Regions from separate parts of the Nonomuraea sp. B12E4 genome, predicted to be linked through region 4. Evidence: riboswitches for the same ligand, from Rfam matches in the RefSeq annotation. Region 4 holds a riboswitch; each other region holds the start of a gene.
The links. Region 4 has a riboswitch for cyclic di-AMP ahead of ABGB18_RS34100 (hypothetical protein). Riboswitches for the same ligand answer to the same signal wherever they lie in the genome.
Positions count from the first base shown of each region.

Region 1: linked by a shared signal. The riboswitch ahead of ABGB18_RS36095 (C40 family peptidase) and the one ahead of ABGB18_RS34100 (hypothetical protein) in region 4 are both predicted to bind cyclic di-AMP.
Region 2: linked by a shared signal. The riboswitch ahead of ABGB18_RS21880 (C40 family peptidase) and the one ahead of ABGB18_RS34100 (hypothetical protein) in region 4 are both predicted to bind cyclic di-AMP.
Region 3: linked by a shared signal. The riboswitch ahead of ABGB18_RS37820 (hypothetical protein) and the one ahead of ABGB18_RS34100 (hypothetical protein) in region 4 are both predicted to bind cyclic di-AMP.

Region 1 is NZ_JBDPME010000022.1:92,301-99,827, reverse strand. Features, by position in the region: gene ABGB18_RS36120 (Lsr2 family protein) at 705-1,037, opposite strand; gene ABGB18_RS36115 (RDD family protein) at 1,551-2,036, opposite strand; gene ABGB18_RS36110 (RDD family protein) at 2,161-2,697, opposite strand; gene ABGB18_RS36105 (hypothetical protein) at 2,752-3,624, shown strand; gene ABGB18_RS36100 (amino-acid N-acetyltransferase) at 3,635-4,204, opposite strand; cyclic di-AMP (ydaO/yuaA leader) riboswitch at 4,480-4,623, shown strand; gene ABGB18_RS36095 (C40 family peptidase) at 4,741-5,697, shown strand; gene ABGB18_RS36090 (LuxR C-terminal-related transcriptional regulator) at 5,723-5,935, opposite strand; gene ABGB18_RS36085 (cytochrome P450) at 6,213-7,316, shown strand; gene lysX (bifunctional lysylphosphatidylglycerol synthetase/lysine--tRNA ligase LysX) at 7,423-7,527, opposite strand, start outside.
Region 2 is NZ_JBDPME010000009.1:151,121-158,647, reverse strand. Features, by position in the region: gene ABGB18_RS21900 (carbohydrate ABC transporter permease) at 1-586, shown strand, start outside; gene ABGB18_RS21895 (glycosyltransferase family 4 protein) at 598-1,695, opposite strand; gene ABGB18_RS21890 (M48 family metalloprotease) at 1,692-3,272, opposite strand; gene ABGB18_RS21885 (hypothetical protein) at 3,297-4,205, opposite strand; gene ABGB18_RS21880 (C40 family peptidase) at 4,581-5,081, opposite strand; cyclic di-AMP (ydaO/yuaA leader) riboswitch at 5,155-5,320, opposite strand; gene ABGB18_RS21875 (C40 family peptidase) at 5,862-6,836, opposite strand; gene ABGB18_RS21870 (NYN domain-containing protein) at 6,932-7,527, opposite strand, start outside.
Region 3 is NZ_JBDPME010000025.1:10,775-18,301, forward strand. Features, by position in the region: gene ABGB18_RS37805 (hypothetical protein) at 1-249, opposite strand, end outside; gene ABGB18_RS37810 (DoxX family protein) at 284-688, opposite strand; gene ABGB18_RS37815 (hypothetical protein) at 831-959, shown strand; gene ABGB18_RS37820 (hypothetical protein) at 977-1,933, opposite strand; cyclic di-AMP (ydaO/yuaA leader) riboswitch at 1,939-2,075, opposite strand; gene galT (galactose-1-phosphate uridylyltransferase) at 2,144-3,223, opposite strand; gene ABGB18_RS37830 (DeoR/GlpR family DNA-binding transcription regulator) at 3,220-3,999, opposite strand; gene ABGB18_RS37835 (TrpB-like pyridoxal phosphate-dependent enzyme) at 4,262-5,572, opposite strand; gene ABGB18_RS37840 (uridine kinase) at 5,633-6,262, opposite strand; tRNA gene ABGB18_RS37845 (tRNA-Gly) at 6,498-6,571, opposite strand; tRNA gene ABGB18_RS37850 (tRNA-Pro) at 6,662-6,738, shown strand; gene ABGB18_RS37855 (hypothetical protein) at 7,045-7,380, opposite strand.
Region 4 is NZ_JBDPME010000020.1:41,041-48,567, forward strand. Features, by position in the region: gene ABGB18_RS34070 (peptidoglycan-binding protein) at 1-1,112, shown strand, start outside; gene ABGB18_RS34075 (ABC transporter ATP-binding protein) at 1,109-1,822, shown strand; gene ABGB18_RS34080 (ABC transporter permease) at 1,867-3,042, shown strand; gene ABGB18_RS34085 (YetF domain-containing protein) at 3,252-3,827, opposite strand; gene ABGB18_RS34090 (rod shape-determining protein) at 3,824-4,813, opposite strand; gene ABGB18_RS34095 (DUF5302 domain-containing protein) at 5,074-5,274, shown strand; cyclic di-AMP (ydaO/yuaA leader) riboswitch at 5,436-5,569, shown strand; gene ABGB18_RS34100 (hypothetical protein) at 5,736-6,263, shown strand; gene ABGB18_RS34105 (alpha/beta hydrolase) at 6,316-7,167, shown strand; gene ABGB18_RS34110 (DUF4032 domain-containing protein) at 7,175-7,527, opposite strand, start outside.

The sequences.
Region 1 (7,527 bases), on a different contig from region 4:
CGAGCGCGGGGCGAGGCGGCATTGTGCCCGAAGCCGGCGGGATGCGGCATTGTGCGGCGCATGCTCGAGATCGAGGGTTATGCCCACCAGCCGTCCATCCCGACGGCACGGCATATGCCCCAGCAGAGCGCATCTCGCGCAGGAGCGGGTTATCCCACCGGTACGCACTCCCCTTGCACAGTCGGTAATCCGGCCGACGCCCATCCCCGGCGCAGACAGGTTATCCCCGTGGCATCCATCCGCCGCGCGGGCGGGTTATCCCCGCGACGCGCATCCCCAGCGCGGACGGCTTATCCGGGCGACTCACATCCCGAGCCGGACGGGTTTTGCGGCGTCAACCCGAGCCGGGATCGTGGTTAAGCGCTACAACACTCAGAGTGACACCCGCCGGGCTTTACCGGAGGCGCCGATTTCCCGGGATGGCCCGTTCCACCGGTGTCGCGGCACGGGCAGCGTACGTTGAATGAAGCGTGCCGAGCCGGAACGGCGGGCACACGCCGAACGCGACGCGACCAGATATGCGAGCCGCCCTCGGGGAAAGGCTCGGAGACCCAGCGCGCGTCCAAAACGTCCGCATATGGACGGAACACAAGATCATTCCCCGGACGTCCCATTCAAGAACGTCCCCGAAATGATCATGCGCTTATGGCGGTCGCCGGGGTCCTAGGCGAACATCATAAGCGCATGGTCAGGAGATGACCCGCTCAGTGAGCCGCTTCGTACTTCTCCACGACCGTGGAGGCGATGCGGCCGCGCTCGCTCACAGGCAGGCCGTGAGCCTTGGCCCACTGCCGGATCTCCGAGCTCTTCTCGCGGCTCATCGCCCTGCTGCCGCCGCGACCACGACGACGCACGGAGACGGCGCCCGCCCGGCGTGCGTGCTGCACGAAAGGCGTGAGCGCGTCCCTCAGCTTCTTCGCGTTAAGGTCGCTGAGGTCAATCTCATAGGTGGAGCCGTCAATAGCGAAGCTGACCGTCTCATTGGCCTCGCCCCCATCGAGGTCATCGATGAGAATCTCCTGGATCTGCTTGGCCATGTACGCAATCCTTTCCCGGAGCATTGTTTCATTCGCCTGCCCAAACATATACCCGGAAAGGCGCGGAGACAATTCAGCGTACGGGGATTCGGCTGACTGGCCGATCAGTTCCCCTTCTCCGCCTGATCCTCAGGCTTTGGCCGGTGCCCGGGCCCCTCGGACCGGACCAACTTCACTACGCCAAAGATGAAGGCACCCCCCACCACGAGCGGGGGGATGAGCGCTGACAATACGTCTGTTAGGGCTTCCATTCGTCCTCGCCTCCACGGCTGGCAGGGTTTCGGGGGCGCTTTATCGCGGGGGTGCGCGGCCGACGGGAGCGTCGAGCTCCTCTGCGACGCCCGGCCACAACCACCCGCAACCGACCATAGCGGCACACACATGCCCTGCGTGTCACAGGGGCGCCATCATCCGGCAACCTGGACGTCCCATAGCCTAATGGCAGTCTCTCCAGGCTCCTTACCGGATCAAGGGAAAATTTTGCGAAAAGCCATCCGCCCAGGTACGGATGGCTCAGCGAAGATCTTTAACGACGCGCGTTCCGGCCTGCCTGTCGTGCGGACCACGCTCCAGCGGCTTGTCGATCAGGATGAGCAGCCCCACGCCGAACAGCAGCATTCCGGCCAGCAGATTGGCCACCGGAATGCCCATCAGCATCACTGGTCCCGGATAGACCAGGGCTCGTTTGAGCAGCGCCCATGACGGGCGGCCTCCCGGCGCCAGGCGAATCCGCATGATCGCCTTCCCGAACGTCCGGCCGTGCCGGTAATGGGCCTGCCAGTCGTAGCAGGCATAACCGAGCCCAGCCGCCAGCCAGGCGAACACACCCGGCAACCGCCCCTCGAACACCTCCAGCACCCCGACAGTTCGGAAGATGCCCCACAGCGCGATGAACAGAATGTAATAGAAGACCCCGAAGACGAGCGCTTCAATCAGCCGTGCCGCGAGCCGTTCCCACCATTCCGCGGGCAGTGCGCCCGCCCCCGGCGTCCCGGCCATAACCCCCACCTCGCGTCATCGACGGCCCCAATCGGGAGTGCAGGTCCCCCCATTTTGGTACGGCCCCCACACACAAAACAGAGGCCGGCGGGAAGCCGGCCCCTGTTTTACGCTGTCGCGCGAGCTACTTGATCTTCACCACGACGGTTCCCGAGATCTTGTCCGCGAACGTCTGCTGCAGCGGCTTGTCCCAGAGCTGCGACGCGCCGTTGACCGCCAGCGCGGCGTAGGCGAGCAGTGCGGTGAGGAAGCTGAAGAGCCCAAGTGGGATCGCGCTGATCACCCACCCCCCCCAGGTCACCGCGCCACGCTTGAACGCCATGTCGACCGGCAGGCCACCAGGCTGTATCCCCTGCCCCACGGGGACGACCTTGATGCCCATGACCAGCTTGCCCACGGTCTGGCCGTTCATCTTCAGCATGAAGAACTCGTAGGCCACCCAGATCGCCGTAACGATGATGGTCGCCAGAGCGGTCACAACTCCTGAGGGCAGGAAGCCGGAACTACTACCATCCAGCGAGGAGTAGCTGACCGCGAAGATCGCGAGCATGATGAAACTGACCACGAAGCTCACGATGCCCAGGATGACGCCGTCGATGATCCTGGCCACCAGCCGCTGCCACCACTCCGCCAGCGGGGCCGGAGCGCCGGGGGGCTGCATACCCACGGGCTGACCATAGGGCTGGCCGTAGCCGGGCTGCTGCGGCTGGCCGTATTGGGCGTACTGCTGGTCACCGTACTGCTGCCCGTACTGCTGCTGCTGACCGTAACCGGGCTGCGCGTATCCGGGCTGGGACTGCTGACCGTAGCCCTGCTGCTGGCCGTAGCCTTGCTGGCCCGACTGCGGCTGCTGACCGTAGCCCTGCTGCCCATAGCCCTGCTGGCCGTAGTCGGGCTGCGCCTGCTGCTGACCGTAGTCCGGCTGGGACTGCTGCTGCTGACCGTAGCCCTGCTGCCCATAGCCCTGCTGGCCGTAGTCGGGCTGCGCCTGCTGCTGACCGTAGTCCGGCTGGGACTGCTGCTGCTGACCATAGCCCTGCTGACCCGACTGCGGCTGCTGCCCATATTGAGGCTGCTGGCCGTAGCCCTGCTGACCATAGTCCGGCTGGGACTGCTGCTGCTGACCGTAGCCGGGCTGCTGCCCGTGCTGAGGCTGCTGGCCGTAGCCCTGCTGACCATAGTCCGGCTGGGACCCCTGCTGCTGACCGTACCCCTGCTGCTGCCCGTATTGAGGCTGCTGCCCGTACTGGGGCTGCCCGTACTGCGGCTGCTGGCCATACTGCTGTTGCTGGCCGTATTGGGGCTGCTGGCCATAGCCCTGTTGCTGGCCGTAGCCCTGCTGCTGCCCGTACGGGGGCTGCCCGAAGGCGTCGTCCGCCCGGTAGCCGACCACAGTGGCGTCGGGGTCGGGCTCGCCCTGGCGGCGGCCCGCGTTGTGCCCATAGTCCGGCGTGCCAGGTGCAGAGTTCTCGCCGGAATCGTCCTGTGGATACGGCGGCTGTCCGGTGCTCACCGTGTCACCTCGCTTCGAGTGCGCGTGTGGCACATGTCAGGACACATGCCTGTGCTGCCCAACGTATCGACATAGGTATCAACAATCACCTTTCCATGCGGTCAAGGTCCGCGTCACCCGATGTCAGATGGAGCAGCATGCGGGTGTTGCCGAGGGTGTTCGGCTTGACGTGTTCCAGGTCGAGGAACTCCGCCACACCCTCGTCGTACGAGGCCAGCAGTTCGGCGTAGACCTCGGGAGAGACCGGGGTGCCCTGGATCGGGCGGAAACCGTGCCGGGCGAAGAAGTCGACCTCAAAAGTCAGACAGAATACACGCCGCAGTCCCAGATCCTTCGCTTGCTGTATAAGCGCCGAGACGATACGGCGGCCGACGCCCAGACCTCGGCACTCGGGAGCCACAGCCACCGTACGGACCTCGGCGAGGTCCTCCCAGAGCACGTGGAGCGCGCCACAGCCGACGACCTTCCCGTCCCGCTCGGCCACCCAGAACTCCTGCACGTCCTCGTACAGCGTCACCGTGGCCTTCTCCAGGAGCCGCGGGCCCGCGCCCGCGTAGGTGTCCACCAGACGCCGGACCGTGTGTACGTCGGGCGTGCGGGCACGCCGGACCACCACCGCGGTCTCGGACGCTGTCAGTTCGGCCACCTGCTCCATGGCTCTCCAGGGTACAGATGTCATTACGGCTCAGCCCTAACTCCCATGTCTCGGCCCATCCTGTTACATCACGTGGCCGAACGAGCACGCCTCACCCTCGGATCAGCGCTCGGCCCAAGCGCGGGCAAAGAGGACATAAGGTCGGTTCTGCACGGGTGCCCACGAGATCACCTTGTGACCCTTCAGTTGTGAAACCTCTACGTACTTGGCAGTTCTGGTTGAGCACGAACCCGGAGTGCATTAGTGTCCAGCGACAATGTTCCCCGCGTGTCGCGCGCGGGGACACGCTCAATCCCCCGCGAGGGGAGCCGGGGAACCGCCGGTGGCGCGAGCCACCACCTGGGGTGAATCCGAGTCTCGGTAGGGCTGCTCCGGCCCGAACCCGTCAGCTAACCCGGTAGGCGTCGATGGAAGGAGCTTGGTTGGTGAAGCGCACGCTCGGCCGTGGGGGGAAGTCGGCGGGCAGACACGCCCGCCCTCCGGAACGCGCTCGGCGAGAGCGCCGCCTCGACCGTCCCAGATGGGGCCGTCTAGGTGTGGTAAGCGTCACAATCGCCGCGCTGCTGTTCGCCATCCCGGTCGGTTCCGCGTCCGCGGACCCCAAGCCCTCCCTCAAGGAGCTCGCCGACCAGGTCGAGAAGATGCACACCGAGATCGAGACGCTGAGCGAGCAGTACAACGGCCAGCGGGAGAAGCTCAAGGCCGCGAAGAAGTCCTCCGAGGTCGCACAGCGCACGCTGGCGACCAGCGAAGCCGATCTCGCCACCAAGCGCGCCAAGGCCGTCCTGCTCGCCCAGAACTCGTACATGACGGGCGGCCTGGCCAACCCGCTGGCGCTCATGACCTCCGGCGACCCCGAGAACTTCCTCGACCGGGCCGCCACCACGTACGCGCTCGAACAGCAGCAGGGCGAGGAGGTCAACCAGGTCACCAGGGCCATGGACGCCGCCGAACGCGCCCGAGCCGCCGCCAAGAAGCACATCGACGAGGTCCAGAAGCTCGTCTCCGAGCTGGAGTCCAGGCGGGACAAGATCACCAAGCTGGTCGCCAGGGTCGAGAGCAACCTCTACAGCCGCGCCCTGGGCGAGGCGGGCCGGCCGGGCACCCGCGCGACGCGCGTCAACCTGCCGGTCATCGGCGACGGCAAGGCCGCGCAGGCCGCGCGGTGGGCACTCACCCAGCAGCTCAAGCCGTACGTCTGGGGCGCCGAGGGCCCCGGCTCCTACGACTGCTCGGGCCTGGTGATGGCGGCCTACCAGCGGGTGGGCATCTCACTCCCGCACTACACCGGCAGCCAGTGGACCGCGGGCAGGCACATCTCGCGCTCCGAGCTACGCGCCGGCGACCTGGTGTTCTTCTACAACGACCTGCACCACGTGGGCATCTATCTGGGCGGCGGCATGATGGTGCACGCCCCTCAGACAGGCGACGTCGTGCGGATCGCGTCGCTGGCCAACCGGCCGTTCGCCGGCGCGGTACGCGTCGCCGACTAGTCCGCGCCGGCCGGAACGCGCGCCGTCAGATGAGCTGGCGGCGCGCCGCCCACGCCACGGCCTCGATCGCGGTGGCCACGCCGATGCGGTCGCAGATCCCTCGCAACCGCCGGCGTACTGTGCGCCCGCTGATATCCAGACGTCTGCCCACCCGATCCACCGTGACTCCCTTGGCCAGCTCCGCGAGCAGCGCCAAATCAGCATGGCTTAGCTCAACACCTTCAGTGAGCACATCCATCGGGAGCCCTCCCCCCCAACAGCAGAACTCGGACCTCGCAGATAGGCCAAAGCCGCTCCTCGCAGACGGTAAACGCATCCTGGAAAGGTCGTCAAGCACGATAATTCACGCCCTTGACGATTGCTATTGACATGATCCGATATATGTGACGTACTCGCCATATGTCGACGGCGCCACCATCACAATGAGTGATTCCACTGTGCCTACGGGCGCACCGGATCCGCCATCGATGGGCCCGGCCGACGTCCTGGGTTTTGATCCATTCGATCCGGATTTTGTGCGCGATCCATATGCCTGTTATCGCGAGCTGAGCGAGCGCGGCGCGATCTTCCACACCCGGGCGGGGCTGCTCGTCGCCACCACCCACGAGTTGTGCGCGACCCTGCTCCGCGACCCGCGCTTCGGCCGCGGCTCCGACCCGCTGGACGGCAACGGCGCAGGTGAGCCGGTGGACTCGTTCCTCCGGCTGGACCCGCCGGACCACACCAGGCTGCGCGCTCTGGTCAGCGGAGCCTTCACCCCGCGCATGATCGAACGACTCCGGCCGCGCATCGAGTCGATCACCGCGGAGCTGATCGTCGCACTGCCGGAAGAGGCGGACATCGTTTCCGGTCTCGCCTACCCGCTGCCCGTCATGGTGATCACAGAGCTGCTCGGGGTTCCGCCGGAAGATCACGTACGATTCCGTAATTGGAGCGATACACTCGCCCGCGGCCTTGACCCCATGCTTACAAGTGACCTGCAATCGGAAACCGGGCGGGCCAGAAGAGAATTTCATGACTACTTCCGCGGCCTTGTCGCCTTCAGGCGCGGGCACCCCGGGGAGGACCTCGTTAGCGCCCTGACACGGGTCGAGGACCTGACCGAGCCCGAGTTGCTGGCCACCTGCGTGCTGCTGCTCGTGGCCGGGCACGAGACCACCGTCAACCTCATCGGCAACGGCGTGCTCCACCTGGCCCGCCACGGCCTGCTGCGGCACGCCGCCGAGCGGCCCAGGCAGGTGGTCGAGGAGGTGCTCAGGTATGACCCGCCGGTCCAGCTCACCATCAGGAACGCCCTGAGGGACGCGGACCTGGGCGGCGTGCCGGTGCCCCGGGGCACGCCCGTGCTCGCCCTGATAGGGGCGGCCAATCGCGACCCGGCGGTCTTCCCCGGTCCCGATCGCTTCGACGTGACCCGCGAACCCGGCCGGCACCTCGCCTTCGGCCTCGGCATCCACTTCTGCCTGGGGGCGACGCTGGCCAGGATGGAAGGCGAGATCGCGCTGTCCGCCCTGGCCGCGGCGGCGCCCCGGCTGGAGCTGTCGGATCCGGCGCCGCCGTACAAGGAGAATCTCGTGCTGCGCGGGCTGGCGAAGCTGCCCGTGAAGCTCGGCCGCTAGCGGGCGCGCGGCGTCGCCGCCTGCCGGGCGACGGCACCACACGCCTGCCGGGCGACGGCACCACACGCCTGCCGGGCGACGGCACCACACGCCTGCCGGGTGGCTCTCACTGAGTGGGCTTGACCAGGGGGAACAGGATGGTCTCGCGGATGTTCTTGCCGGTGAAGGCCATGATCATCCGGTCGATCCCGGCGCCCATGCCGCCCAGCGG
Region 2 (7,527 bases), on a different contig from region 4:
GTTCGCGATAGCCCGGCTGCGCGTCCCGGGGCGCAAGATGCTGCTGATCGTGTTCACCGCCGGGAACCTGCTGCCGCCCCAGGTGCTCATCACGCCGCTCTACACCGTCTACACCCTGATCCCGCTGCCCGGGTGGCTGTCGGACTCCCAGTCGCTCTACGACTCCTACCTGGGGTTGATCCTCGTCCACGTGGCGTTCCAGTTCGGTTTCTGCGTCTTCGTGATGGCGAACTTCATGCGCACGATCCCCGAGGAGATCAGCGAGGCCGCGCTGGTGGACGGGGCGGGGGTGTGGAAGCGGTATTGGCGGCTGACGCTGCCGCTGTGCCGGCCGGTGCTGGCGGCGCTGTCCACCCTCCAGTTCACCTGGATGTACAACGACTTCCTGTGGGCGCTCGTACTGATGTCCTCGGGCGACAAGCTGCCCGTCACCTCGGCGCTGAACAACCTGCGCGGCCAGTTCTTCACCGACTACAACCTGCTGGCAGCCGGGTCGGTGCTGGTGGCGCTGCCGACGCTGATCGTCTTCCAGCTCCTGCACAAGCAGTTCGTCGCCGGCCTGACGCTGGGGTCGACGAAGGGCTGAGGATCCCCGATTCAGAGGAGGGTGTGGAAGCGGGCCGCGACCTGGTCCCAGGCCCATTCGCGGGCGATCCAGTCGCGGCCGCGCGCGCCCATCTTGCGCGCCTTCTCCGGGTCGCCCAGCAGCTCGACCACGGCCTGCGCGATCTCCGCCACGTCCGTGCCGTCCACGACCAGCCCGGTCTCGCCGGGCCTGACGGCGTCGGGCGCGCCGCCGGACGCTCCCGCCACCACCGGCAGCCCGGTCGCGGACGCCTCCAGGAACACGATCCCGAGCCCCTCCACGTCCACCCCGTTCCACCGGGTACGGCACGGCATCGCGAACACGTCGGCGGCCGCGTAGTAGCCGGGCAGGCTCGCGGCCGGCACCGTGCCGGCGAACCTGATCGACTCCCGCCCCGCCGCCAGCCGCTCCAGGGTGCCCCGGTAGGGGCCGCCGCCCACCAGCAGCAGCACCGCCTCCGGCACCGACCGCAGCACCAGCGGCCAGGCCCGGATGAGCTGGTCCTGGCCCTTGCGCGGCACCAGCCGGGACACGCAGGCCACGACCGGGCGGCCTGCCAGGCCCAGCTCGGCCTTGGGTGCTCCGGGGTGGAACTGGGTGACGTCCACGCCCGGCGCGAGCCGTACGAGCTTGGCCGGCGGGATGACGGCGGCCAGCCGCTCGCGCGTGTACTCGCCGAGGTAGGTGACCACGTCGGCGTGCTCCCCGATCCTGCGCAGCGTGGCGCGGAACCCCGGCGCGCTCGCCCACGACGCCTCGTGCCCGTGGGTGAGCATCACCACGCGCCGCGCGCCCGCCCTGCGCAGGCGCGGGGCGAGCAGGCCGAGCGGCGCCGCCGCGCCGAACACGACGGTTTGCGCGCCGTGCTCGGCCACCAGCCCGGCCGCCCGGCGCGCGACGTCCGGGGTGGGCAGCATGAGCCGCGTCGGGTGCCGGACGACGGAGAACGGCTGGCGCCGGTCGAACTCCGCGCAGCCCGGCCAGGCGGGAGCGTAGACGACCAAGCCCGGCGTGCGCAACGCCAGCCCGTGCACGAACGACTGGATGCCGCCCGGGCGCGGCGGGAAGTCGTTGGTGACGATGACCACACTGGTCGCGGCGCCTGTCACGGCACTGGGACGCCGTTCAGCTTGGCCCATGCGCGAGCCATGGCGATGCGCTCGGGGCTGGAGGGATGGGAGGCATACAGGACATATTCCACCCCGTCCGGCGACAAGTCGGAAATATTAGTGATCGCCAGGCGCTTCTGCATGGCGATGAACGTGGCCGGATCCCTCGTGATGTCCAGCGCGTGGGCGTCGGCCCGGGCCTCGATGTGCCGGCTGATCAGGTTCTGGGCAGGGCCCATGAGCAGCGAGCCCAGGGTCATCAGGCCCATGAGCGCGCCGACCGCGCGCGGATCGATGATCGAGGTGACGCCGGCGCTCCGCCGTACCGGGCCGAAGACCAGGAACAGCAGGATCGCGCCCAGCGCCGCGCCGAGGCCGCCGACGAACGTGCCGTAGAGCACGTCGTTGTGCTCGGCGTGGCCCAGCTCGTGCGCCACGACCAGCTCCACCTCGGGCTCCGGGGCCTTGAGCAGCGTGTCGTAGACGACGATCCGGCGTGTGGCGCCGAAGCCGGACACGTACGCGTTGAGCGCGGTCGTCCGGCGCGAGGCGTCGGCGACCAGCACGTCCTCGACCGGTACGCCGTCACGCGCGGCCATGGCCAGCAGGTTCGTCCGCAGCGAGCCCTGGGGCATGGACGTGAAGTCGTTGAACACCGGCTCGATGACCACCGGATACACGAACGACGCCACCACCACCAGCCCGAACACCCCCGTGGCGGCCGGGATCCACCAGCGCCGGACCTTGCGCGCCAGTGCCACCAGGACCAGCAGGGTCAGGGCGAGCAGGAACGTCTCGATGCCGAAGTTCTTGAGCCGGTCGGCGGACCAGCCCGCCCAGTCCTGGGTGGACAGGCCGTAGTCGCGCAGAAGCGTCTCCGACCACATGCCGAGCGGCCACTTGATCACCTCGGCGATCAGGCCGATCATCACGACGCCCAGGATCACCCGCAGCCACCGCGGGCCTCTCAACCGGCCCAGGACCTTCGCTCCGAACGGGGTGGCGACCAGCACCGCCGCGAACGCGATGGTGATGATCAGCGAGAGGTGGCCGGGCAGGCTCGTGGCCGCGTCGAACGCCTGCGCCCGGGCGATCTGCGCGGCGGTGAAGTCCCTGGCGGGGTCGGGGGGCCCCGCGGCCAGCACGTTCCACGGGGTGCCGAACCCGGCCACGGCCACGGCCCCGGCGGCCAGCAGCGCCAGCGCCACCCCGGCCTGCCGCCTCAGCCGCGGGCCGTCGGCCCCCTCGTACCTCAGCCCTTCACCGCTCTTCACGGACACGCCTTCAGGATGCCCCCGCCCAACCCCCTCCGTCTCCGCCACACCCCGTCCAAGCCCCTGTGTCTCCCCGGCGTCCTGCCACTCCGCCCCTGGAGCGGCCCGCCCGTCGTCCAACCGGTCCACCCCTGCCGGGCGCGCCCCGCCCCCGGGCCGCTCCACCCCCGCGGGGCTCGCGCCGTCGCCGGGCCGTTCGGTGCTCGGCCGGGCGGTGTTCGGGGTGTCGGTGGCGGCGGGGGATGGAGCGCCGGGATGGGCGCCCTCCTGCGATGGGTCGTCCGTTTCTCGCCGTTCGCTCATCTGCCTCCCCCTAACGTGAGCTCTTCACGCGAGCCGGTCCCGCACGTAGTCGCGCCACCGTGCCGTCAGCGTGGCCGTGGAGAGCCCCAGCGAGGCGAGTGCCTCCTCGACGCCGGTCGCCCGGGCCGCGCGGTAGAGCCTCACCAGAGTCTCCTCACCGAACCGGTCAGCCAGGAACCGACACGCCAACCAAGCCTCTTGGTACGCCCGCGCAAGCCGTGCGGGGTCCCGCCCGTCCACCGCAAAAGCCGCGGGTCCGGGCAAGGCACTAGGCAGGCGCCCGGCCCGCACCTCGGCGGCGAGCTCGGCGGCCGCCGTCTTCACGGGAAGCCCGGCGTCACGGTAGCCCACGTAGTCGGCCAACCCCTCGTAGAGCCAGGTGGGCAGACCGTCGGTGCCCGCCACGACGTGCGTGAGCTCATGGGTGAGGACCACATCCTTGCCCGTGGAATTGAGCATGGCGAAGAACTCGGGCACGATGATCACCCGGCCGCCGTCCGCCACCGCGGCCAGCCCATCGACGTGCTCCACCCCGGCCAGCTCTGCGGCCTCACGTGCGGTCCGCGGAACGACCACCAGGGGAAGCACCGGCCCGCCGAGCACACTCGCCACCCGCCGCCCGGCCGCGTCGGCCCTGCGCGCCAACTCGTCGAGCGAACCGGGCGCGGCGCGGTGGCCGACGACCAGCGAGTGCTTCCCCCGGGACACGGTCATGCCGTCGGACCAGCGGGCACGCAACCCGGACGGAACGACGGGGACCGAAACCCCGCCGGGGACCGGGCTACGGGCGGGGCTGGAAGTGCCGGCGGGACTTGTGGCCGCCGTCCCGCTACCGGTGGAGGTCAAGGTGTCGGTGGGGACGCTGGCGGTGGTGATGAAGGCGAGGAGCAGTAGCCCGGTCGCCACGCCTGGTCGCCTCACCTGCACGGACACGCTGCCCGATCGTAGTCGGCCCGGACCATCGCCTGCGCCCTCTCCCGGTCGGTCCACTGCGCGTTGGTGCGTGGCTCCCTGTGTGGCTGTCGTGGGATAGGTACCCGAGAAGGCCGTAGGCGGCCCACATGTGGAAGCTTGAGGGGGCCCACACGTGGGAGCTCGGGCGGCCCACTGCTCGCCCGGTATTTCCGTGCGCCGTTACGGCGGGCCATGGGTGGCGGTCAGCGGGCGTCTCCCTGGACATGGCCGGCCACGTACGGCGGGTGGCGTGACGTCGGCTTGCCGTACAAGATCGTGTTTATGAACGTGCCGTACAAGATCGCGTTTATGAAAAACAGCGGCCCCCGCCCAAGCGACGGGCGGGGGCCTGCACTACATGCCGGGGCGGACCGCGCCGACGAACGACGACCTACGCCATCCGTCCAGTTTTTCGATGCGCACCCGTTCGCCCGTCCGCGGCGAATGGATCATTCTGCCCTTGCCGACGTACATGCCCACGTGGCCGAGCCCGCTGAAGAACAGCAGATCACCCGGCTGGAGATTCCGCCAAGAGATCTTGGTCCTGGTGCGGACGAACTGGCTGCTCGCCACGCGCGGGAGTTTCACTCCGGCCTTGCGCCAGGCGAACTGGACAAGACCGGAGCAGTCAAACGAACCAGGGCCTGTGCCTCCATAACGGTACGGGTCACCGATCTGGTTTTTGGCCACGGCGACGGCCTTGCGGGCCTTCGCTTTCTGACGGGCGACCCTGGCCGTGCTCGAGGTCGCGGCGGTTGAGGCCACCGCGGCCGTGGAGGTCCGGGCCGAATCGCTTGTCGTCTCCGCCTGAGCCGTCGGGGCATGGAGGACCAAACCTCCGGCCGTCACGGTCATCGTCAGCGCTACACCACTCAGGGCAAGGCGGGACAGACGGGGGTTTTGCAGGGAATCAGACAGGATTTCTCCTTGTGTCTTCCACGAATGCCTACCGGGTTAGCTGACGGATTCGGGCCTGGAAGTAGCCCTACGGCGCGATATGCGCGCCGATTCACCCCTGATCCCTTGGGGAATGTGGGATCGCTGGGTCCCCGGCTCCGTGCCTCCTGGCTGCACGGATTCGGCGGGTCGCCGCCCGACTTATGTGTCTGAATGGTGATATCGACGGCGACCAGCGGATCTTTATCTGTCTCACATCGGAGGGGACCGATGCCGGTTCGCGGCGACATGGCTTGTGCACCGCGACGACGCCAGAAGCTACGCCGAAAGGTCAAGGATCAGCAAAGCGACAGTCATGCTGTAAAGATCAAATAAAGGGGCCAGTAAAGGCAGAAGTCCCTGCTGGAGCCCCAAGCGCCGTTATCAAAAAGTGACCCTGCTCACACTTCTGAACACAGCGCCCTGTCAGGTGCCGATTGTCGCTTTTGTCACAGCTTTCACGCTTCTATCGCGAGCCCCACTCGTGGGAACGCTCCCGCGCGCAGCCGTACGCCCATCGGCGCGGCCGGATTCGGAATGGAGACCGGAGACCTACTATCCGACATAGTTGAAGAGGGCATGCCTGCGACACAACGCGACACGACAAGAGGACCTGGAGTAGCCCGAAAAGCGCCCCACCGCCGACCGAAACGACCTGCCGACAGGCTCCTCAGCCGGAAACCCGCACCAAGGCGGACGTTACGGGCGGACGGCGCCGACGATGGAGCGAGCGTTGCCGGAGAGCGGGACGACCTTGACCACGTCCCCGGTCTGCGGAGCGTGGACGATCTTCCCGTTCCCGGCGTAGATGCTGACGTGCCCCAGCCCTTCGCTGAAGATCAGGTCACCGGGCCGGAGAGAGCTGAGGGAAACCTTGCGGCTGGCCCCCCACGCCCACTGCTGCCACGTCGTACGGGGCAGCGACACCCCGGCCGCCCGCCAGGCCGCCTGGGTGAGCCCCGAGCAGTCGTAACCCCCCGGCCCCGTCCCGCCGAACACGTACGGCTTGCCCACCTGCGCGAACGCGAACCGCAGCACCGCTGCGGCGTTACCCGAGGCCGGCCCGGTGTACTGGATGCCGGTGCTGTTCGGGTTGCCCTGGTTGTAGGCGCCCAGCTTCTTCAGCAGCTTCTTCTGCTGGACGATCAGCTTGAGAACCTCCGAGCGCTCCTTCTCGACGGAGTCGCGCTCCTTGTCCGCCGACTGCAGCGCTTTCTGAGCCTTGTCCCGGTCGGCCTTCAGCCCGCGGTTGGCCCGGTCGAAGGCCGCCAGTTTCTGGGCCCGCTCCCGCGACAACTGCTCGGCCAGCGCCAGCCCCGCCAGTCGGTTCTGGGGGTCGGTCGTGCCGACCAGCCCCGGCCAGGAGGTGACGTCGTTGCCCATCGTGTAGGTCTCGACGGCCATGTTGATCACCTGAGCCCGCAGGTCCGCGACCGTCGCCAGCTTGCGCTTGTAGCTGTCGTTCAGCTCGGTGTAGGAGGTCTTGGCCTTCTTGTAGCGCTCATTGGCCGTGTTGAACCGGTCGACGACCTTGTCAGCCTGATGGTTGAGCTTGTCGAGCTTGGCCTTCGCCTGCCCGATCGTGGGCTTCGGGTCGGCCCCCGCGGGGCCCGTCGGCAACAGCACCAGGCCGATCGCGAGACCAGCGGCTACCGGCACCCGGCCAAAACTCACAGCGTCGCCTCCCAGGGATTATATCTGGGGCGAAATAGTACAGAAGTGGCCGGTGAGGTTGCCCTAAATCCAGCGAAAACTCAGCAACTCGTAACTTAGCCGCGGCCCAGTCTTCGCAGCAGCAAACCAGACGTAACGGGTCTGGCGCCCATCCGCCTGACGGACTCGGCGACCTCGCGGTCGGACGAGACCACGGCGATCGCCCGGCCGGGCGGCTCGGCGCGTACGAGCTGGCGGATCAGGTCGTCGGCGATCTCCCCCGGCGCGCTGAACAGCACCCGCACCCCCCGCGGCGCCACCACCTGCACCGGCGAGTTGAGCTCCGCGCCGTCGAACACCACGGTCACCTCGATCCTGGTCTGCGCCACCAGCCCGCCGAGCCCGGCCATCAACCGGTTGCGCTGGTCGGCGAGGGTGAGCGTGCCGTAGCCGGTCTTGGTGACGTTGTAGCCGTCGATGATCAGGTGCACCTGCGGCAGCGCCAGGAGCTGGTCGAGGAGTTGCGGGTCGTCGTCGGCCAGGGCACGGGCGGGCACGCCGCGCACGCCCGGGCGCTCGCCCGTGATCGCCGCGACCGAGTCGGCGGGCCGGCTGATCGTGCTGGGCAGGGCGAGCTCCCTGCGCAGCCCGGCGGAGGCGTCCTGCAGCGCGTCGAGCAGCACCCTGAGGCGTGCCTCCTCGATGCTCCTGC
Region 3 (7,527 bases), on a different contig from region 4:
GCGGAACTTTCTCAGTAACTGGCTGGGCGCGGCGTTGGAGCCGACGGCGACGACCTGGTGGCGCAGGCGCATCGGCGGGCGGTCCAGGCGGGCCAGAAGGTCGGCCAGCCGTTCGCCCCCGGCCCGCCACCCCTCCCCCGCGGCCCGCAGCGGCACGTACGCGTCGTCCACCAGGACGCCGGGGCGCGCCGGGATCCGGCCGGGGTAGGTGAGCGGGCGGGACATGGGGTCGTCCTCGAAGAGCCGCATCCCAACAGCATGGCCGCCGTCCGCCCATGCCGCGTCACCTGCCCGCGACGGAGGCCCGGAGCCGGGCGGTGCTCTCCCTGCGTCCCCAGGCGATCACCGCGCAGAGCACCAGCAGGACCAGGGGCAGCACCATGGTGCCGCCGGACAGGAACAGCTCAGTCAGCGTCGCGCACACCATCAGCCCGCCGAGCGCCAGCCCGGCCGGGCCCGCGAGCCGGGGCACGACCAGCCCGACGGCGCCCACCACCTCCAGCACGCCGACGAAATGGCGGAACCAGTCGCCGAGCCCGATCGCCTCGAACGTCGAGGCGGACGGCTCCGCGTTCGCGAACTTGCCCAGGGCCGACATCACGAAGAACCCCGCCACGACCACCTGCAGGGCCCACAAGGCGACGGTGCGGGCCCTCCGGGGCCGGGTGGGGCTCGGTGCGTTTGTCATGATCTCCAGCCTCCTCTAAATGCCGTGACACCGACGCTAGGCTCCCAGGCCGCCGCGGAGAATCGATCTAGGTGCCCGGCGGGGGTGTACATAAGTGCACCCCGCCGGGATTCATGCTCCGCTGAGGGCCAGGGAGCCGGGGATGGCGGCGAACACCGTTCGCAACTCGGCCGCGAGGCGGGTCACCCACGCCCCGCCACCGTCGTCCATCCGCGCGAGCACCCTCCTCGGGCGCCGCCTGCACGGCAAGGCGGTCATCGACCTCACCTGAATCAGCCGCCGGCGCGCTCAGAACATCGAGATGTGCACGTGGTCGTAGTGGTTCTCGGTGATGCTGCCGCGGTTCTCCATCGCGCGCCAGCCGGAGCCGAGGTTGATGCGCTGCTTCCAGATCACGTACTTGACGCCCAGCTTGCCCTTGTTCTTGAGGGCCCATTCCGCGAGGCGGTCGCCCAGGGCGTTGTTGGCGCCGCTGGGCGTCGTGCCGCCCGTGCTCATCATGAAGTCGCAGGCCCGGCCCAGCGGGTGCTCACCGCTGGCGCCGGCCCGGAAGCAGCCCACCGCGAACGGCAGCGCGAAGTTCTTCTGCACCTGCGCCCGCATCAGCCGCGTGCGCTCGGTGATGTTGTCGGCGCCGGTCGGCAGTTCGGGCGCCCAGCTACCGTCGCCGTTGCGGCCGGGCCCGAACGGCACGAGATCCTCGAGCTTCTCGCGGATGTCCTTGATGACGTCCTCGGCGTCGTCGCGCTGCCCGGCCACCTCGCCTGCGTCCTCGCGGATCCGGGTGGCCAGGCGGCCGGCCTCGTCGGCGGCCTTCTTCCGCTCGTCACGGGCCCTGGCCACGGACTCCACGACGGCCTGCTGCTCGATCGTGAGCTGCTCGATCACGGCCGCCCCCGCGCCGTTCTCCGGCAGCATGAAAGCGGGCACCGAGGGGTCGCCGTTCTGGTAGCGCAGCCTGGCGATCTCGGCCACGCGCTGCTGGGACGTCTCCAGCGTGCGCTCGGCGGCGGCCAGGCGCTCCTTGGCCGTCTTGGCGGCCTGTTGTGCCTTGGCCAGCTCGACCCGCTTGAGGTTGTACTTCTCGATGAGCTTGTCGACCTTGCCGTTGAGCTGCTTGAGCTGGGCGCGGAGCTGGGCTTCCGTGGGTTTGGGGTCAGCCGACGCCGCGGTCGCCGGACCGAGGGCGACAGCGGTGGCGGTGATGAGACCAATGGCAAGCGTCGCGGGGGACGATACCGCCAAGAGGACATTCCTCTCCCTCAGCCTGCCGAGTTAGCTGACGGGTTCGGGCGTGGGAGCCGCCTGCCACGTACGTGGATTCACCCGCTGGTGCATGGGTCCCCGGCTCCCGGGCAACACGCCCGGGATTAGGCATGCAACGACCGTTACGGCCGGTGCATATCGGGATATTAGTGGTAGATCGCGAGTCATGCGACCTTAACTAGAAATCTATTAGTGATCTACCTGTGACCGAAGCATGCGTGCGGCCTCTTCCGGCAGCACGTCGTTGACGAACGCCCCCATCGCCGACTCCGAGCCCGCCAGATATTTCAGCTTCCCGGGCGCGCGCCTGATGCTGAACAGCTCCAGGTGCAGGTACGCCAGCTCCCTGTCCTGCCGCACGGGCGCCTGGTGCCAGGCCGAGATGTACGGCATCACCACCCCGAACAGACCGTCGAACGCCCGCAGCACCGAGGTGTAGAGGGGCGCGAACGCCACCCGCTCGGCCTCCGACAGCGCCGCCAGGTCGGGCACCTGCCGGTGCGGGTAGATGTGCACCTCGAACGGCCACCGGGCGGCGGCGGGCACGAAGGCCGTCCACAGCTCGTTGGCGGCCACCACCCGCGTCCCCGCGGCCCGCTCGGCGGCCAGCACGTCGGCGAACAGGTTTCCCGGCCCCCGATGCCGCGCGGCGGCGCCGAGTTGCAGCTTGGTCCTGGGCGTGACGTACGGGTAGGCGTAGATCTGGCCGTGCGGGTGGGCGAGCGTGATGCCGATCTCCTCACCCCGATTCTCGAAGACGAACACCTGCTCCACACCCTCGATCCCGGACAGCTCGGCCGTGCGGTCGGCCCACGCCTCCATGACCAGGCCCACCTGGGCGTCAGAGAGCCGGGAGAACGAGGAGGAATGATCCGAGGTGAAGCACACCACCTCGCACCTGCCCACCCCCGGCCGCGCTTCGCTCAAGCCGCCCACATCGTGATAAGTCCCAAGATTTCCGGAAAAAGAGGGAAAACGGTTCTCGAACGCCACCACGTCGTAGTCGTAGGCCGGGATCTCCGTCGACCGCGTGTCCGACGACGGGCACAACGGGCACTCCGCCGCCGTGCCCGCCGGCTGGAACGTCCGCGTCTGCCGGTGCCCCGCCACCGCGACCCACTCCTCGGTCAGCGGGTCGTACCGCAGCTCCGAGGCCACCGGCCGGGGCTCGAGCGGACGCCGGTCGAGCGCGCTCCTGTCGGCGTCGTCCCGCCGGTCGAAATAGATCAGCTCCCGGCCGTCGGCCAGGTGGGCGATGGTGCGTTTCAACTCGAGTCCTCCGCGATGATCAGTTCTCCGGCCCGTTCGGCCAGCTCGGTGCGTGCTTGCTCGGGCAGCCCCGCGTCGCTGACGACCACGTCGGCCTCGGTCAGCTCGGCGATGGTGCTGATGCCGACCGTGTTCCACTTGGTGTGGTCGGCGGGGACGACCAGCCGGTGCGCGGCCGCCACGAGCTCCCTGTCGGTCTCGGACTCGAGCAGGTTGGGCGTGGTGAACCCGGCGCGCACGCTCATCCCGTGCACGCCGAGGAAGAGCGTGTCCACGTGCAGGCGGCGGATCGCGGCCACGGCCACCGGGCCCACCAGGGCGTCGGACGGGGTGCGTACGCCACCGGTGAGCACGACGGTGCGGTCGGCGCGCGGGTTGCGGTGGAAGACGTCGGCCACGGGGATCGAGTTGGTGATCACGGTCAGCTCGGGCACGGAGATCAGGTGGTGGGCCAGCGCCCACGTGGTGGTCCCGGCGGACAGCGCCACGGCGGTGCCGGGGCGCACGAGCCGCGCGGCCTCCCGGGCGATGATCTCCTTCTCCTGCTGCTGGCGGGCGGACTTGGCGGTGAAGCCGGGCTCCTCGGTCGAGCCGGGGCCGAGCGCGGTGGCACCGCCGTGCACCTTCTCCAGGAGCCCGCGTTCGGCCAGCACCTCAAGGTCGCGGCGTATGGTCATATCAGACACGCCGAGCTCGCGTACGAGGTCGGCGACGCGGACGCCGCCGCTGCTGCGCACCCGTTCCAGGATCGCCTGTTGACGCTGCTGTGCGAGCACGCCCGCTCCTTCCAACAGATTCCACCAAATTATGACACGCGATTGTTGGGGAATGTTAGTTCGGAGTGGAGTGCTTGCGCAGGCTGGGCAGGCGAGAGACGTTGGTGACCCATGACGCACTGATCACCGGAGGTGGGCTTATGGCCAGGCGCGCACGCAAGGGCAAGGCACGCAAGAAGAAGAAGGCCAACCACGGCAAGCGCCCCACGGCCCGTTGACGGATGGCCGCCCGCGGCGGGCGGCCATCCGGGAGCCGGGGATCTCAGCCCGGCAGTTCGGTGAGAGCCTGTTGGATGCGGTCCTGGGGGAGCGTGCGGTCCTCCAGCCGCCCGGCCAGGTAACGGTCGTAGGCGCCCAGGTCGAAGTGGCCGTGACCGCACAGCGCGGTCAGGATGACCTTCTCCTCGCCGCTCTCCTTGCAGCGCGTTGCCTCTGCGATGGTCTCGGCCAGGGCGTGCGTGGGCTCGGGGGCGGGCACGATGCCCTCGGTCCGGGCGAAGCGGACGCCGGCCTCGAAGCACTCGTTCTGTGAGCGGGTGACGGCCTCGAACAGGCCCAGCTCGTACATGTGGGACAGCAGCGGCGACATGCCGTGATAGCGCAGGCCGCCCGCGTGGATCGGGTCCGGCACGAACGTGTGCCCGAGCGTGTGCATCTTGAGCAGCGGCGTGAGCCCCGCGGTGTCGCCGAAGTCGTAGGCGTAGACGCCGCGCGTGAACGACGGGCAGGCGGCCGGCTCGACCGCGCGGAACACCGTCCCGATCCGGCCCGCCAGCTTCTCGCGCAGGAATGGGAAGGCGAGGCCGGCGAAGTTCGAGCCGCCGCCGGTGCAGCCGATGACCAGGTCGGGCATCTCGGGGAGCTGGCCGAGCGCCTCCTCGCCGATCACCGTCTGGTGCATGAGCACGTGGTTGAGCACCGACCCGAGCGCGTAGCGGGCGTCGGGCGTCGCCGCCGCCACCTCGACGGCCTCGCTGATCGCGATGCCCAGGCTGCCGGGCGAGTCGGGTGCGTCAGCCAGCACCTTGCTGCCCGAGCTCGTCGCGGAGGACGGGCTGGCGTGCACGGTGGCGCCGTAGACCTGCATGAGCGAGCGGCGGTACGGCTTCTGGTCGTAGGAGGCGCGAACCATCCAGATCTGGCATTCCACATCGAACTGGGTGCAGGCGAACGCCAGGGCCGATCCCCACTGCCCGGCCCCCGTCTCGGTGGTGAGCAGCCGGACACCCTCCCGGGCGTTGTAGTACGCCTGGGGCACGGCCGTGTTCGCCTTGTGCGACCCGGCGGGCGAGACGCCCTCGTACTTGTAGTAGATCCTGGCCGGCGTGCCGAGTGCCTTCTCCAGCCGGCGTGCCCGGATCAGCGGCGTCGGCCGCCAGAGCCGGTAGACGTCCAGCACCTCCTGCGGGATCGGCACGTACCGCTCCCCGCTCACCTCCTGGCCGATCAGCTCCATCGGGAAGAGCGGGGCCAGGTCGCCGGGTCCGACGGGCCGCCGGGTGCCGGGATGCAGCGGCGGAGGCGGTGCGGCCGGCAGATCAGGAACGATGTTGTACCAGTTGCTCGGGGTCACCCTCCCCAGTCTGCGCCCGTCACGCGCCGCGTTCCAGTACGACCTGCCGGGAGCCCGCGTTCACTCCCCCACCAGCAGCGCCGGGCGCTCCGGGTGATCGGCCCTGACCACGACGTCGGCGGCCCGCTGGGGCCGTGCCTCGCGCTCGTACCGGGCGTAGGCGGGCAGCCGCCACCGCTCCTCCTCCGGGGTCCCGCGCTCCAGGGCCCCCGCCGACAACCACACGTGCACGCTCAGCTCGAACCCCAGCCCCCGCCCCAGCAGCAACGTCCCGTCCACCACCACGACCCCGCCGGCGGGCAACTGCTGGTACGGCGTCCGGTACGCCCGATCCACCCGGGTGTCCCACAAGGCCGGCAGCACCCGTCCCGACCCGCCGGGGTCCAGCGGCTCCAGCACTTCCCGCCGGAGCGCCTTGACGTCCAGCCAGTCCTCGTAGAAGGCGTCCGGGTCGGTCCTGCCGTGCTCCAGTCGCAGCGAGGCGGGCCGCAGGAAGTCTCCCGCCGACACGCGCAGCACGGGCCGCCCGCGCAACCTCAGCGGCGCCACGAGCCCGTCGGCGAGCCACCCGGGCCGCGCGGGCGGGGCCCCGTCGACGGCCACCCGCACCCATTCCTCTCGCGGCCGCCCGGCGATCCGCTCGGCCAGGTCCTCGACCAGGACGTCCCAGGAGATCGGTCGCGCACGCATCGAGATCAGCTTACGGCCCCCGCCAGAGCGCCCTGGAGCCGTCACAGGGCACCTCCCCGTCCCAGACCTCGCCGGCGGTGCCCCCGGCCAGCAGCGTGGAATCCTGCGCGGTCCACCCGCGGGCCACGAGGACGGCCCGGGCGATCCGGCGAAGGTTTCGTATGTCGGCCGGCCTCGCGGGCGGAAACACGAAGGCCAGACCATCCCACCCGGGATGACCTGGCCTTTCACCGTCTGGAGCGGACGACGGGAATCGAACCCGCGTAGCTAGTTTGGAAGACTAGGGCTCTACCATTGAGCTACGTCCGCGCGAACCGGTCGGAGTCTGGTCTAGACTTCATCCGGTCGTCAGGGCGTAAGCGTACCGGAGTCGCGGGCCGCTTGCGCAACCGGACGATACGGGGCGTGGCGCAGCTTGGTAGCGCGCTTGCTTTGGGAGCAAGAAGTCGCAGGTTCAAATCCTGTCGCCCCGACCAGCTCAGCGGCCCCTTCCCATGCGGAAGGGGCCTTCTGCTTGCCGGCTGCCGCTGGAAGAAGTGAACGGCCGGGGAACGGCGTTACGGCGCTTCTCCGTACGAAGGCAGCGGACGCTGTGAACCCGGCGACCTGGCCCCTCCTGAGTAAAACCGGGTGTTGCAGGCGTCCGGAAAGGAGCGGGGCATACGGGCTGAGTCCTCCTCCCGACCGGATCTTCCGCGGGGTGTGGAGGTCAGGGGAGCTGGTAGGGCTCGCTCATGGCAGCTCACCAGCGTGTCAGGGCGCTGGGCGAACGGCCGGCTCGCTCAGGGCAGCTCGTGACGCGTCAGGGCCTGGGCGAACGGCTCGCCGGTCCGGCGGGCGTACGCCATCCGCGCGCGTACTTCGCCCAGCGTGCGCGGGCGGTAGCCGGGGCCGCCGCAGCAGCTCTTGTGGAAGCGGACACCCGCGTGCAGCAGCAGCGAGAGCACCCGCCAGGCCGCGGTGTCCCGCCGGGGCGGGGCTTCGAAGGCCGAGCCGACGTGGATCAGCGGCCCGGCGCAGCGCGGGCAGGCCCGATCGGAGGGGCCGGTGCCGGGATGAGACTGCTTGTACGAGGCACGGCAGGGCAGGCAAACGAAGGACGTCTTCCCGTGGGCCATCCGATCAGGATAGTTCAGCGCGGGCGACGAGCGCCTTGGGGGCGACCCGGCGGTAGGCGTCGGCGACGAGCTCGGCCGCTTCCCAGTCCACCTCCGCCACGTCCAGGTAGACCCCAGCCGGCCAGGGCCAGGCAGAGGGCGCAGCCG
Region 4 (7,527 bases):
ACGGCAGGGCCGACCCCGGCGCGGCGCCCGCGCGCCGGCGGCGGCGCGGCCGGGGCAAACTCGCCGCCGGTCTCCTGGTCGTGGTGGCCGTCGCCGGTGGCGCTCTCGTGGCCGTCAACAGCGCGGGCCTGCTCGACGGGAACGCCGGCCCGACCCGCTCGGCCAGCGCCCTGCCCCCGGCCACCACCACGGTGTCCCGGCAGACGCTGAACGACACCGTGGACGCCGACGGCGAGCTCGGCTACGGCCCGGTGACCACGGCGATGAGCCGCCAGCGCGGCACGATCACCTGGCTGCCCGACAGCGGCGCGGAGATCACCCGCGGCAAGCCGCTCTACCGGGTGGACAACAAGCCGGTCCTGCTCATGTACGGCTCGACGCCCGCCTACCGCGACCTCACGATCGGCACGGAGGGCACGGACGTCGAGAACCTGGAGCGCAACCTCAGCAAGCTCGGCTACGACGGTTTCACCGTCGACGACGAGTACACCTACGACACGGCCGAGGCCGTCCAGGAATGGCAGGACGACCGGGGCCTGGACGAGACCGGCGTGGTCGAGCTGGGCCGGGTCGTGTTCGCGCCGGACAAGGTACGGGTGGAGAGCCTGGAGGCGGAGAAGGGCCAGCCGGCCGCTCCCGGCCAGCGGGTACTGACCTATACCGGTACGTCCAAGGTCGTCACGGTCCAGATGGAGGCCGAGGACCAGCGCATGGCCAAGAAGGGCGCCAAGGTCCAGGTCACGCTGCCGGACGGCAAGAGCGTGAACGGCAAGGTCACCGAGGTGGCCACGGTCATCGTGCCGGGCGAGAGCCAGAACGACGAGGCGGAGACCCGGCTGGAGGCGCTCGTCTCGATCGGCGACAGCAAGTCCGCGCGCGGGCTCGACAAGGCGGCGGTGGACGTGACGTTCACGGCCTCGCAGCGCAAGGACGTGCTCACCGTGCCGGTCGCGGCGCTGGTGGCGCTGCAGGAGGGCGGGTACGGCCTCGAAGTCATCGAAGGCGGCAAGTCCCGATATATCGTTGTTGAGACGGGTTTGTTCGCCGGAGGCCGGGTCGAGGTCCTCGGCGACGGGCTCACCGAGGGCATGACCGTGGGGATGCCGAAATGACGTTCCCCATGATCACCCTGACGGACGTCTCCAAGACCTACCCCGGCGGCGTCACGGCGCTGAGCTCGGTGTCCCTGCACATCCAGCACGGCGAGCTGATCGCCATCGTGGGCCCGTCCGGGTCGGGGAAGTCGACGATGCTCAATGTCGTCGGCACCCTCGACCGGCCCACCTCCGGGACCATCCACATCGACGGGTACGACGTGTCGCAGCTCTCCGACGGCAAGCTCTCGGCGTTGCGGGCCACCACGATCGGCTTCGTCTTCCAGTCGTTCCACCTCGCCGCGAAGGTTCCGGCGCTGGACAACGTGGCCGACGGCCTGATCTACACCGGCCTGAGCCGTCCCGAGCGCCGCCGGCGGGCGGCCGCCGCGCTGGAACGCGTGGGCCTCGGCCACCGGCTGGACCACGAGCCGCACGAGCTGTCCGGCGGCGAGCGGCAGCGTGTGGCCATCGCCAGGGCCGTGGCCGGGGACCCGCCGCTGGTGCTGGCCGACGAGCCGACCGGCGCGCTGGACTCGGTGTCGGGCGCGGGCGTGATGGAGCTGCTGCACGAGCTGAACGCCGGCGGCACCACCATCGTGATCATCACTCACGACCGGGAGATCGCCGCCAGTCTGCCCAGGCAGGTACGCATGCGTGATGGGATGATCATCTCCGACTCCGCCGTCGAGAGCGAGCCCTGGCCCGCCGAATCGGGTGTCCGGTGACGGCGGGCTTCGAGGCTCCGCGGCCGAAGCTGGTCCCGGCCAGGATGAGCCTGGGCGACGTGCTCCGGGTGGGCGCGGTCGGCCTGCGTACGCGGCCGCTACGGGCGTTCCTGTCGGCGCTCGGCATCGCCATCGGCATCGCGGCCATGGTCGGCGTGGTCGGGCTCTCGTCCTCCTCGGGCGCCGAGCTGGACCGTACGCTCTCCGCGCTGGGCACCAACCTGCTCACCGTCTCGCCGGGCACCACGCTCATGGGCGAGGAGGCCAAGATGCCGATGGACGCCGAGGCGATGATCGAGCGCATCGGACCGGTCCAGGCCGCCTCGGCCACGGGCAAGGTCGCCGACGCCAAGGTCTACCGCTCCGAGCGGATCCCGGAGGCCCAGACGGGCGGCCTGTCCGCGTACGCGGTCCGCCTCGACCTGCCCGCCACCGTGGGCGCCACCCTGCAGAGCGGGACCTGGCTCAACGCGGCCACCGAACGCTATCCGGCCGCCGTGCTCGGGGCCTCCGCGGCCCAGCGGCTCGGGGTCGGCGCGGCGGGACCCGACACGCAGGTCGTGGTGGGCGGTGTGCGCTTCACGGTGATCGGCGTGCTGGCGCCGGTGGCGCTGGCGACGGACCTGGACAGCGGGGTCCTGGTCGGCTGGCCGGTGGCGGAGGCCAGGCTGAACTTCGACGGCCATCCGACCACCCTCTACACGCGCTCGGAGGAGGCCAGGCTGGAGGCCGTACGCCAGGTCCTGGCCGCCACGGCCAACCCGGAGGCGCCGAACGAGGTGGACGTCTCCCGGCCGTCGGACGCCCTGGCGGCCAAGCAGGCGACCAGCCAGGCGTTCGCGAACCTCCTGCTCGGCGTGGGAGCGGTGGCGCTGCTGGTCGGCGGGGTCGGCGTGGCCAACACGATGGTCATCTCGGTCCTGGAACGCCGGGCGGAGATCGGCCTGCGCCGCTCCCTGGGCGCCACCCGCGGTCAGATCCGCACCCAGTTCCTGTCGGAGTCGCTGCTGCTGTCGGCCCTGGGCGGATGCGGGGGAGTGCTGCTCGGCATGGGGGTCACGATGGGCTACGCGTATTACAGTGGCTGGCCCTCGGTGGTGCCGGCCTGGGCCACGGCGGGCGGCCTGGCGGCCACGCTGCTCATCGGCGCCGTGGCGGGCCTCTACCCGGCCATCCGCGCCTCCCGCCTCTCACCGACAGAGGCCCTGGCCACGCCGTAGGGGGAACCGGGGCTCGGGGGGGCGGGCCCGTACCGTGCGGGGGACCGGCCGCCGGCTGCCGGCGGCCCGGAACCCCGATCACGCCTTCCCCCTGCCCGGGGCCTAATCGGGGACGTAGCAGTTTGTCCGGCTGCGGGTGATCAGGGAGTGACCCGGGACGGAGACGCCGGCGAGGCTCAGGTCCGCCCCGCCCCCCGCGCCGGCGAGCCTCAGGCCCCGTCGTGGCCGGCGAGGCTGTCGAGCTTGCGTTCGATGCGGTCGAGCCTGAGCCGCAGCTCCGCCAGGTCGCCGCGCTCGGCGGGCTCCTCCTCGGGGCGTAGCCGGATAAGCACAGCGCCGCCGGGCTCCAGCCGTACGAGGCTCGTGTCGGCCACGCTCGTACCGCCTCTGAGCTGGATCGACACGTCCACGTCGGCCTGCCGCAGCCCCATCCGGCGCAGCGCCGACCTGATGTAGTGCCCGTCGCGGGCCAGCACGATCGGCCCGCCCTCGACGATCTTGCCCACGACCGGCACCTCCGCCGCGAACCGCACCACCACCGCGTTGAACGCCACCAGGATCACCACCCCCGCCAGCCCGCCGACCAGCGAGTTGTCCGGGCCGATGATCGCGTTCTGCACGACGTTGCTCATCAGCAGCATGACCACGAAGTCGAAGTTGTTGAGCTGGGCGATGCCGCGCTTGCCGGCGATCCGCAGCAGCGCCGCCACGGTGAGGTAGACGGCCACGGTCCTGACGGCCTTGTCGGCGAGGGAGACCCCGGCGTGCAGCAGGTCCTCGCTCATTGCCGCCGGAGCTTCGCGATCAGCCCCAGCTCCTCCGCGCACCGGCCCAGCCCGAGCGCGACCGCCTCAAGGGGGCGTTCGGCCCGCCGTACCGGCATGCTCAGCGCCGTACGCAGCCGCCGGCCCAGCCCTCGCAGCAACGAGCCGCCCCCGATCAGCATCGCCCCCTGCTCGCTGAGGTCGGCGGCCAGCTCGGCGGGGCAGCGCTCCACCGTCTCGACCGCCGCCCACGCGATGGACTCGACCTGCTGCCCGCCCGCCTCGCGGATCCCCTGCGCGGGCAGGGCCACCCAGCGCCGCTCGCCGGTGTCCGGATCGTGCCCCTTGACCACGACCTCCTCGTACGGCGGCTGCCCGGCGCCACGCTTGGCCGCGTCCGCCTCGCCCTCGTCGAGCACCAGCCCGTACTGGCTCTCCACCCACCGGGCGATGGCCCTGTCGACGCCCCGGCCGCCGCCGAGGACGGTGCTGGTCGCCACCACGTCCCCGCGCGAGACCACGGCGATCCTGGTGGTTTCGCAGCCGATGTCGATCACCATGCTGCCCACGCAGTCCCTGACCGGCAGGCCCGCGCCGAGCGCCGCCGCCAGCGCGTGCGGGAACAGCAGGATCCCCCTGGCGTCCGCCTCGAACGCCAGATCGCGCAGCGCCATCTGCGCGATCGGGGTGGAGTCGTCGGGCATCGCCATGACGATGCGCGGCCTGGAGAACGGATGCCGGTGCACCTTGCGCAGGAAATGCTTGACCATGCGCCGGCTCATCTCGCCGTCGGCCGGCAGGCCGCCGTTGATCGGCCAGTACGTCTCGGCGTCGTCGGCGTCGTCGGCGCCGTCGGCCGCCTCCGTGCCGAATGCGATGACCTTGCCGGAGTTGTTGTCGCGCCGGACGGCCGAAGGCTCGTCCAGCACGATCCCTTTGCGCTTGACGTATATCCGGGTGCTGGCCGTGCCCAGATCCAGGGCCAGGTCACGACCGAGAAGGCTCATTGCGGGACCGGGGGCCGGAGCATCATGCCGGGTCTATTTCCGGAGCTGCTCCAACGCAATACCAGGAACGTAACCGTTCCGCTTTACCTCGCGTGAAGGCCGAGGTCAGCGGGGGTTTGTCGGCCCGCGCGCGGTGCTGTCGCAGGCAGCGGCGAGGCCGCGCGGGCCCGCCACGCCGTGACGTTGGTCCGCGCCGGTTTCGCGTCATTAGCAGCGGCGTGCGAAGCTGTGGGTGTCCCCAACACCACGGAGGTCCTCTCATGGCGGAAACACCGGAGCCGGAAAACGACGAAACTCCCGAGGACGAGATGAAGCGCAAGTTCCGTGAGGCGCTGGAGCGCAAGCGCAACCAGCACGCCGGCTCGGGCGCGGGTGGCAGGGGCGGCGACCCATCGAAGATCCACGGGGCGCACGGTCCAGCTGCGAGTAAAAGATCGTTCAGGCGCAAGAGCGGCGGCTGAGGCCCGGTTTCCATGGGGGTACGGCATGCCGTACCCCCTTTCTCTTTGCCATTTAAGGTAGATCTTCGCCCGATTCATGGTGAAACGTTTGCGTTTGTCCGATTCGATGCTACTGTTTTCGCCATTACCAACTGGTGACCCGGCCCTTACCCAAGAGGGACCACCGGTTGGCGCCGAATCCCGATCAGTCGGGAACCGGGGACCCACCTCCACTGGGGTGAATCCGGCCGCGCCGGTAGGGCATCTCCACGCCCGAGCCCGTCAGCTAACCCGGTAGGCGTGATGGAGAGGACATACCCATGATCGAACCACTGGACAACGTAGTGTCGGCTGCCTTCTGAGCAGCCCCTTTCCCGGATTCTCCAAGCGCTCCACCTGACCCCGCCGGGTGGCCTGAGCGGCCATGCCTGCGCCCCCGGAGAGCGCGACCCCCTGTTTCCTCGTGAAGGGCTCTACTTTTCATGTCTGCTCGCACTGGTCTGCGTTCCCTCGCTCTGATCACCGCCTCCAGTTGCTGCGCGCTGGCACTAGCCGGCACCGCGGCGTACGCCGACTCGGGCGCCGACGAGGAAGTGCTGCTCAAGGGCTCCACCACGGCGTCATACTTCTGGGACGACGCCTCCGGCAGAGCCGGTGACACGGGACTGCCGGCCAGCGGCAAGCCGATGCAGAAGCAGTTGGCCGCCAGCCCGAGCTGGCCGCTCATGACCGAGGGCTACGTCATCTACAAGGGCAAGAAGATGCCCTTCTTCGTGGGCGACCGCGGCCCGGGCGAGCCCTCCAGCAACGGCGTCATGCTGGACCTGGACGCCAAGACCTTCGCCGACCTGACCGGCGGCACGTTCAACCCCGACACCCTGGGCGTCGACGGCAACGGCGGCGAGGGCCACATCGACGTGGACTACGTCATCACCAAGTGGGGCGACGGCCCCGGCAGGAGGGGCCGGCCGGTCCCGTTCTCCACCGGCGCCTGGGCCGACCGCGGCTGACACCGCCCGCGGCATCCTTTACGGGGCCGTTCCAGAATGTCATTCTGGTCCGGTGACCACCCGCGTAGCCGCGAACGGCATCGAAATCGCCTATGAGAGCTTCGGCTCGCCGGCAGGACGCCCGCTGCTCCTCATCATGGGGCTCGGCGCCCAGCTCATCCACTGGGACGAAGGATTCTGCCGGCTCCTGGCGGAGCAGGGACACCACGTCGTGCGCTTCGACAACCGCGACGTGGGCCTGTCCACCCACTTCCACGACAGGGGGGCGCCCGCGCGGGGCGCGCCGTCCGCGTACGTGCTCGACGACCTGGCCGACGACACCGCCGGGCTGATGGACGCCCTCGGCTGGCCCGCCGCGCACGTGGTCGGCGCCTCGATGGGCGGGATGATCGCCCAGACGCTGGCCATCCGGCACCCGGCGCGGGTGCTGACGCTGACCTCGATCATGTCCACGCCCGGCCCCTCGATCGCCCCGCCGACCGAGGCCGCCTCCGCGGTGCTGCGGGCCACCCCGCCCGCCGACCGCGAGTCCGTGCTGGCACAGGCGGTGCGGACCTGGTCGATCATCGGGTCGCCCGGTTACGAGCTGGACCGGGAGAACGTCACCATGAAGGCCGCGCTGGCCTACGACCGGTGCTTCGACCCCCTGGGCACGGCCCGGCAGCTCGCGGCGATCATGGCCTCGGGCGACCGTACCGAGGGGCTGGGCGGGGTGGGCGTGCCCGCATTGGTGCTGCACGGCGAGGACGACCCGCTCATCCCGGTCGCGGGCGGGCGGGCCACGGCGGCCGCCATCCCCGGCGCCCGGCTGGTGACCTATCCGGGCATGGGACACGATCTGCCGGTGCCGTTGTGGCCGCAGATCACGGCCGAGATCACCAAGCTGACCACCGAAGGCGCCTGACCCGGCCCTAACTCGCGGGCCCCTCGGGCAGCGCCGGCTGCCCGTCGGGTGACTCCGGCAGCAGGGCCCGCTCGTCGGGCCGGTGGACCAGCACGTTCTCCACGTAGGACGTGACGGCCGCGGCCAGCCCCACGTCGGCGTCCGCCCTCTCGGACAGGTACCAGCGGTGGTCGAGGATCTCGTGGAAGAGCTGCGCGGGTTCCAGCTTCCCGCGCAGCTCCGGGGGAATGGCCGCCACCGTCGGCTGGAACACCTCCGCCAGCCACCGGTGCGCCACGATGGCCTCCTCCTCGTTCCGCAGCCCCTGGGCCACCCGGAACCCGTCCAGGTCGTTGAGCAGCCGCCGCGCCTGGTTCTCCT